2 linked regions of the Skermanella rosea genome follow. The protein of the gene in region 1 interacts with the protein of each later gene in a pairwise test. Links are inferred from orthologs where the notes say so. Each region holds a gene or a part of one and is shown on either strand. Other genes may lie near its edges.

The links. Proteins that work in one complex are often made in the same cells at the same time.
Region 2: the proteins of rho (region 1) and hfq interact in binary tests that used the Escherichia coli proteins (3 or more experiments, as listed by UniProt). The link is inferred for Skermanella rosea from one-to-one orthologs.

What each region holds. Positions count from the first base shown.
Region 1 is NZ_CP086111.1:5,812,594-5,817,641, forward strand. Bases 1,024-4,001 are described here. They hold rho (transcription termination factor Rho), read right to left. Parts: upstream 3,152-4,001; coding sequence 1,895-3,151; downstream 1,024-1,894. Other genes in these bases: JL101_RS27155 (histidine phosphatase family protein), read left to right, coding at 1,024-1,165; secB (protein-export chaperone SecB), read left to right, coding at 1,284-1,754; JL101_RS27170 (cation-transporting P-type ATPase), read left to right, coding at 3,506-4,001. Outside these bases: JL101_RS27150 (FxsA family protein), read left to right, coding at 56-604; more of JL101_RS27155, read left to right, coding at 614-1,023; more of JL101_RS27170, read left to right, coding at 4,002-5,048. UniProt on the Escherichia coli protein: Facilitates transcription termination by a mechanism that involves Rho binding to the nascent RNA, activation of Rho's RNA-dependent ATPase activity, and release of the mRNA from the DNA template.
Region 2 is NZ_CP086111.1:2,687,724-2,690,637, reverse strand. It holds hfq (RNA chaperone Hfq), read right to left. Parts: upstream 1,625-2,914; coding sequence 1,376-1,624; downstream 1-1,375. Other genes in the region: JL101_RS12345 (D-amino-acid transaminase), read right to left, coding at 2,430-2,914; JL101_RS12350 (HAD family hydrolase), read right to left, coding at 1,702-2,430; hflX (GTPase HflX), read right to left, coding at 37-1,344. UniProt on the Escherichia coli protein: RNA chaperone that binds small regulatory RNA (sRNAs) and mRNAs to facilitate mRNA translational regulation in response to envelope stress, environmental stress and changes in metabolite concentrations.

The sequences.
Region 1 (5,048 bases):
GACAAACGCCTCTTTTCGTAGATAGGCCGTTACCGGGGAAAGAGCAAGGACACGCATGTACATCCTACTCGCATTCATCATCCTTCCGATCATCGAGATAGCCGTATTCATTCAGGTGGGCGGCTTGATCGGTCTGTGGCCGACCCTTGCCTTGATCCTCCTGACGGCTTTCGCCGGGGCGGCTCTCCTGCGCGTGCAGGGCTTCGCCGTGGCCCGGCGGGCTCAGGAGAGCCTTGCCCGCAACGAACTGCCGGTCGCCGAGGTGTTCGACGGTTTCTGCCTGGTCGCCGCGGGAGTGCTCCTGCTGACGCCGGGCTTCGTGACGGATACGCTCGGCGCCCTGCTTTTCATCCCGGCCTTCCGGGGTTTTCTTCGCCGCCGCCTGATCGCCCTGCTGGGCAAGCGCGGCGGCATGCGCGTGTTCGTCGACGGGACGGAGGTGAATCCCGACGATCCCTTCGCCCGCAGGACCAACAGGCCGCCGCCCGGCGTCATCGAGGGGGAATTCACCGATGTCACGCCCGGTCCGGCGGACCGGACCGACCTTCCGCCGCCCGACAGCCCCCCGCCCGACAGCCGCTGGCGCCCTCCCCATAACCGGTAACGTCACATCATGCTTCTGATCCGCCATGGACAATCCGAGTTCAACGCCGCCTTCGCGGTCCGGCGCGTCGATCCCGGATTGATCGACCCCGGCCTGACCGAGACCGGCCGCGCCCAGGCGCTGGCCGCCGCGGCCCAGCTGTCCGACCGGGGGCTCAGACGCCTGCTGGCGAGCCCCTACACGCGGGCTCTCCAGACCGCCTCGATCATCGCCGAGGTGCTCGAACTGCCGATCGAGGTCCAGCCCATCCTGGGCGAGCACGCCCATTTCATGTGCGACATCGGGACGCCCCGCTCGGAGTTGGAAAAGCAGTGGCCCTACCTGGCGTTCGACCACGTGCCGGAGATCTGGTGGCCCGACCAGGAGGAGAACGAGGACGGCGTCATGATGCGCGCGGCAGAGTTCCGCGCCATCGCCGCCGGGATGAGGGACGAGCGCCATGTCGGCGTCGTCAGCCACTGGGGCTTCATCCGCGCCCTGACCGGGGAGGAGGTGACGAACTGCGCCATCGTGGAGTTCGACCCCCGCGGGGCTCCGGCCCGGCTGCCGCCCGTACCGTGACCCGGCGGCACCCGTTCATTGCCGTGCCCCGCGGTTCCGTGCTAGCCACAGCACCAGACGCGCAGAACCGATACGAACCGCGCATGCGCCATTTCAACGCGCTCACCAGGAGATCACCATGACCGACCAGTCCGGCGCCGGCCAGAGCCGCCCCACCGCCCTGCCGATCGTCATCAACGCCCAGTACGTCAAGGACTTCTCGTTCGAGAACCCCAACGCCCCGCAGACCCTGCTGCCCGGCCAGCCGGCTCCCCAGGTCTCGGTCGGCGTCGATGTCCGCAGCCAGCAGGTCGGCGAGACCCTCTACGAGGTCGTGCTGGAGATGCGCTGCGAGGCGAAGGTCGGCGAGAACACCGCGTTCCTGGTCGAGCTGTCCTATGCCGGCCTGTTCACCCTCCAGGGCCTCGCCGACGAGCATATCCGTCCAGTGCTGCTGATCGAGGGTCCGCGCCTGCTGTTCCCGTTCGCCCGGGCGATCGTCGCCGACGCGACCCGCGACGGCGGTTATCCGCCGCTGATGATCAACCCGATCGACTTCACCGACCTCTACCGCCGCCAGACCGCCCCGCAGCAACCGACGACGGCCTGAACACTGGTTCCCGGCGGAGGGTGCGCGTCCCGCGCACCGTGGGCGGCGGGCCGCCGCCCTTCCCACACGGAATGAAAAAGGCCTTTGCCTCTCCCGCGCGGAGAGAGGCAAAGGCCTTTTTCATGTCCGCCGGAAGCGGATTACTGGTTCATCGAGTCGAAGAACTCGGAATTGCTCTTGGTGTGCTTCAGCTTGTCCAGCAGGAAGTCGACCGAGTCCGTGACGCCCATGGGCATCAGGATGCGGCGCAGGACCCACATCTTGGAGATCGTCGCCTTGTCGACCAGCAACTCTTCCTTGCGGGTGCCCGACTTGGTGATGTCGATCGCCGGGAAGGTGCGCTTGTCGCTGATCTTGCGGTCCAGGATGATCTCGGAGTTGCCGGTGCCCTTGAACTCCTCGAAGATCACCTCGTCCATGCGGGACCCGGTATCGATCAGCGCGGTCGCGATGATGGTCAGCGAGCCGCCTTCCTCGATGTTGCGGGCGGCGCCGAAGAAGCGCTTCGGGCGCTGCAGGGCATTGGCGTCTACGCCGCCGGTCAGCACCTTGCCGGAGCTGGGGACGACCGTGTTGTAGGCGCGCGCCAGGCGGGTGATGCTGTCCAGCAGGATCACGACGTCGCGCTTGTGCTCGACCAGCCGCTTGGCCTTCTCGATCACCATCTCGGCGACCTGCACGTGCCGGGCCGCCGGCTCATCGAAGGTGGAGCTGACGACCTCGCCGCGCACGCTGCGCGCCATGTCGGTCACTTCCTCCGGCCGCTCGTCGATCAGCAGGACGATCAGGTAGACTTCGGGATGATTCTGGGCGATCGAGTGGGCGATGTTCTGGAGCATCACCGTCTTGCCGGTGCGCGGCGGCGCCACGACCAGCGCGCGCTGGCCCTTGCCCAGGGGGGCGACCAGGTCGATGATCCGGCCGGTGAAGTTCTTCTTGGTCGGATCCTCGATTTCCATGTTCAGCCGCTCTTCCGGATAGAGCGGGGTCAGGTTGTCGAAGTTGATCCGGTGCCGGACCTTGTCCGGGCTGTCGAAATTGATCGTGTTGACCTTGAGCAGCGCGAAATAGCGCTCGCCGTCCTTCGGCGCCCGGATCTGCCCCTCGACCGTGTCGCCGGTGCGCAGGCCGAAGCGGCGCACCTGGCTCGGGCTGACATAGATGTCGTCCGGACCGGGCAGGTAGTTGGACTCCGGAGAGCGCAGGAATCCGAAGCCGTCCTGGAGGATCTCCAGCACGCCGTCCCCGAAGATCGGCACCTCGTTGTCGGCGAGCTGCTTCAGGATGGCGAACATCATGTCTTGCTTGCGCAAGGTGCTGGCGTTCTCGATCTGTAATTCTTCGGCGAACGCCAGTAACTCGGCAGGCGTCTTACATTTCAACTCTTGGAGGTTCATCGGGAGCCTGTGGGGGACGGGAGCGGCAGTTGAATGCCGGGCGCAGTTGCTTGGGCAGCGCGGCAGAGAGGAGGCTATCGGCCGTCGGAGCATCCCCGGGCGGGACGCTTGAGAATATGCTTTAGGATTCTCGGGATTGGGCCTTCTGATGAAGATATAGTTATACGAACCGGATTGACAAGTCAAACGAAACCGGAACTGTACCGAAGCTCTATATCCGCGGATAGGTGCTCGGGTCCCGATATGGCCACTGCGGCGGGTTGTCGCTGGGATGCCCGATGACGCACGATTGCGCTCGTGATCCCGCCTGCGGAAACCAACTGAGGCTCAGGGCCAACAATCGTGGAGGACATCATGACCGTCGACACCCGGTCGCGGCCGAATCCGGCGCCGGTTCCGGGCGAACCCGGCTCCTCCGACGCGCCGGAAGCCTGGCATGCGGTCGGCGCTCCCGAGGCGCTCCGCCGGCTGGGGACCGGCGAGCAGGGCCTGAGCGCCGGGGAGGCCGCCGCCCGGCTGGGCCGCTACGGGCCGAACCGGCTGACGCCGCCTCCCCGGCGAAGCGCCCTGATGCGGTTCCTGGTCCAGTTCAACAATGTGCTGATCTATGTCCTGCTGGCGGCGGCCGCGATGAGCGCAGCTCTGGGCGAGCTGGTCGACGCCGCGGTGATCGTCGGCGTGGTGGTGATCAACGCCCTGATCGGCTTCATCCAGGAGGGCAAGGCGGAACAGGCGCTCGATGCCATCCGCGACATGCTGTCGCCGAACGCCGCCGTGATCCGCGACGGCACGCGCCGGACCATCCCCGCCGATGAGCTGGTGCCCGGCGACCTGGTCCAGATCGCCTCCGGCGACAAGGTGCCGGCGGATCTGCGCCTGATCGCCGCCCGCAACCTCCAGATCCAGGAATCGGCGCTGACCGGCGAGTCGGTGCCGGTCGCCAAGTCGGTCGATCCGGTGGCCCCGGACGCCGCCCTCGGCGACCGCGCCCCGGCGGCCTTCTCCGGGACGCTGGTGACCATGGGGCAGGGAACCGGGCTGGTGGTCGGCACGGGCGACCGCACCGAGATCGGCCGGATCAGCACCATGATCGCCGGGGTCGAGACCCTGACGACGCCGCTGCTGGCCCAGATGGCGGCATTCGGCCGGCTTCTCACCGTCGGGATCCTGGCGCTGGCCGCCTTCGCCTTCGCGGTCGGCGTCTGGCTCCAGGGTTTCGCCATGGACGACATGTTCATGGCGGCGGTCGGGCTGGCGGTCGCGGCGATCCCGGAAGGGCTGCCGGCGGTCATGACCATCACGCTCGCCATCGGGGTCACCCGCATGGCCCGGCGCAACGCCATCATCCGGCGCCTGCCGGCGGTGGAGACGCTGGGCGCGGTCAGCGTCATCTGTTCGGACAAGACCGGCACCCTGACCCGGAACGAGCTGACGGTCCGCCGGGTCGTGACATCCGGCAATGCCTACGACGTGGACGGCATCGGCTACGCGCCGTCCGGCGGCTTCAGGCCCGACGGCGCGGCCGATGATTCCCCGACAGACTCCGGCGCCGATCCCGTTCTGGCGGAGATCGCGCGCGCGTCCCTGCTGTGCAACGACGCCTCGGTGTCGGAGCGGGACGGGGAGTGGCGCCTGGAGGGGGACCCGACCGACGGCGCGCTGGTGACCCTGGCGCTCAAGGCCGGGCTCGACCCCGCCCGGGCCGGCCGGGACTGGCCCAGGATCGACGTGATTCCGTTCGAATCGGACCACAAGTTCATGGCGACGCTCCACCGTGGCGCCGGCGGCGCGCGGATCTACGTCAAGGGAGCGCCGGAACGGATCCTCGAGATGGCGTCGACGGAGCGCCGGCCCGATGGCGACGCGCCGCTCGACGCCGCGGAATGGCACCGCCGGA
Region 2 (2,914 bases), 3.1 Mb from region 1 along the record:
CCGGCCCGGAGCGTGCGCAATGCGGACGGATCCGCGTCAGCTGGCGGGATGGTAGTCGTAGCGCCGTTCGAAACGGGCGAGGTCGGCGGGATCCAAGGCGATCTGGAGATGGGCGAATGACTCGTCGTCCCGCCGCTCCAGTACGTCGCCCCGCTGGTAGAGCCAGGCCAGCGCCGCGCCGTCGTCGATCCGCACCGTGAGATCGACCGTCTGGCGGTCCATCGTCATGTGGCGGTCGAGCAGCCCGAACAGTTCGGGCAGGCCCTCGCCGGTCAGGGCCGAGACCGCCTGCATGTGGTCGTTGCGTGCCGCCTGGGCGAGCAGGGCGTCCCGCGTGGCGACGTCGAGCAGGTCGATCTTGTTCAGCACCTCGACGACGCGGCCGTCCTGGGACGGATCGATGTCGAGGTCGCGCAGCACCGCCTCGACGTCGGCCTTCTGGGCCTCCGTGTCGGGATGGGCGATGTCCCGAACGTGCAGGACGATGTCGGCCGCCTGGACCTCCTCCAGGGTCGCCCGGAAGGCGGCCACGAGGTGGGTCGGCAGGTCGGAGATGAAGCCCACCGTGTCGGACAGGATCACCTTGCGGCCGGTCGGCAGCTCGATCCCGCGCATGGTCGGGTCGAGCGTCGCGAACAGCAGGTTCTTGGCGAACACGTCGGCGCCGGCCATCCGGTTGAACAGCGACGACTTGCCGGCGTTGGTGTAGCCGACCAAGGCCACCACAGGATAGGGCACCCGGTCCCGCGCCTTGCGGTGCAGGTCGCGGGTGCGCCGGACCTCGTCCAGCTCCCGCTTCAGCTTGATGATCCGGTCGCCGATCAGGCGGCGGTCGATCTCGAGCTGGCTTTCGCCGGGACCGCCGAGAAAGCCGAAACCGCCGCGCTGGCGCTCCAGGTGGGTCCAGGACCGGACCAGCCGCGAGCGCTGGTAGCTCAGCGCGGCAAGTTCCACCTGCAACTGTCCTTCGCGGGTGCGTGCCCGGGCGCCGAAGATCTCCAGGATCAGGCCGGTGCGGTCGATGACCTTGGCATGAAGACCGCGTTCCAGGTTGCGCTGCTGGACGGGCGACAGGGCGTGGTCCATCACGACAAGATCGATCGGTTCACCCCTCTCTTCCGCGTCGCGGATCAGGTCGGCGAAATGCTCCACCGTGCCCGACCCGAGCAGGGTCGAAGGCTGTGGCCGGTTGACCTTGACGGCTTCGGCGTGGGCGACGTCCAGTTCGATCGCGGCGGCCAGTCCGACGGCTTCGTCCAGGCGCGCTTCGGGGCTGCGCATGCCGTCGTCGATCTTGGACTCGCGCAGGATCGGATGGATCACGAGGGCGCGGCCGGTGCCCATGGCGGACCGGCCGGTGCCCTGATCGGGTGCGTTAGGTACCTTCACCTTCCTTGGGCGGCTCGAAAAGTTGAATAGGATGGGCAGGCATCACGGTCGAGATTGCGTGCTTGTAGACCAGTTGGCTATGCGCATCGCGTCGCAGCAGGACGGAGAAGTTGTCGAACCACGTTATGATGCCTTGGAGTTTGACACCGTTCACCAGGAACACGGTGACCGGGGTCTTGTTCTTTCGGACGTGGTTTAAGAAAACGTCCTGAACATTTTGACTTTTTTCGGACATATGCAATCGCCCCGTTGTGATGGTTCTTGGGGCCCCATCCCAGAGCCCGGATAACATTCCATAACCCTTTTGTTGGGCTATTTTCGTTGTTCGACTGGAGTCTCCAGCGATATGGGGGCGCCGAGGCGCCGCACCAAGTCGGATACTATATCGCAAGTGTCAAACCGGTGCGCAGGCGGAAAATTCCCGAAGTCGTCCGGACTGTTCCCGATCAGCATCGGAACGCATCCCCCGGCATGGGCGCACTGCATATCCACGTCTGCGTCGCCGATGAACCAGACGTCGGGACCGGCAATCAACCCGCCGGGCTCAAGGGCCATGTGGATGGGGTCAACCGCAGGTTTATCTTGTGGCGCGTCTCCCGCTCCGACCAGCTTGCCGAAGTAGCGGTCCCAACCGAGTTGGGCCGACTCGGCCCGCAGGAAGCGGCCCGTCTTGTTGCTGACCACCCCGAGATAGACGCCCTGCCCGGCCAGCGCCGACAGCAGCCCCTCGGCACCCGGGAGCGGCTTCAGGTAATCGAGATGGTGGCGGCCGAAATGGTCGTAGAAGATGTCGCGCGCGTCGGTCCAGCGGTCGCCGAACAGGCGCGGGAAGCTGTCGCGCAGGCTCTGCCGGACGCGGATGCGGGTCTCCTCCAGGGTCCAGGGCGGCAGGCCGTGGGCGACCAGGGCAGCGTTCAACGCGGCATGGATGCAGCCCCAGTTGTCCACCAGGGTATTGTCCCAATCGAACAGGACCGCGCGCGGCAGCCGCGACGGCTTCCCGTCGCCGGGACCGGGGGTGGCAAGGTCGTGTTCCGGCATCACGAGGCGCCCGCCGTCCGGGCGTATTCCAGATAGGCCTGCCGCAGGCGCTCACCCAGGGAGCCCGGCTTGCCGTTCCCGACGGTGCGGTCGTCGATCCGGGTGACCGGCATCACGAAGGTGCTGGCGCTGGAAACGAAGGCCTCCCGCGCCCGGTAGGCTTCCTCCAGCGAGAAGGCGCGTTCCTCGAACGGGATGCCGGCTTCCTTGGCCAGCCGGACGATCGAGAGCCGCGTCACGCCGTTCAGGATCAGGTTGTTGGCGTAGCGGGTCACCAGGGTGCCGTCCGCGGTGACGATCCAGGCGTTGCTGGAGCAGCCCTCGGTCACGTTGCCGTCGGGGTCGAGCTGCCACGCCTCGAACGCACCGGCCTCCACCGCCTGCTGCTTGCCCAACACCTGCGGCAGCAATGCTACCGACTTGATATCCCGGCGCAGCCAGCGGATGTCGGGAATCGAGATCACCTTGACCCCGTTCTCCAACT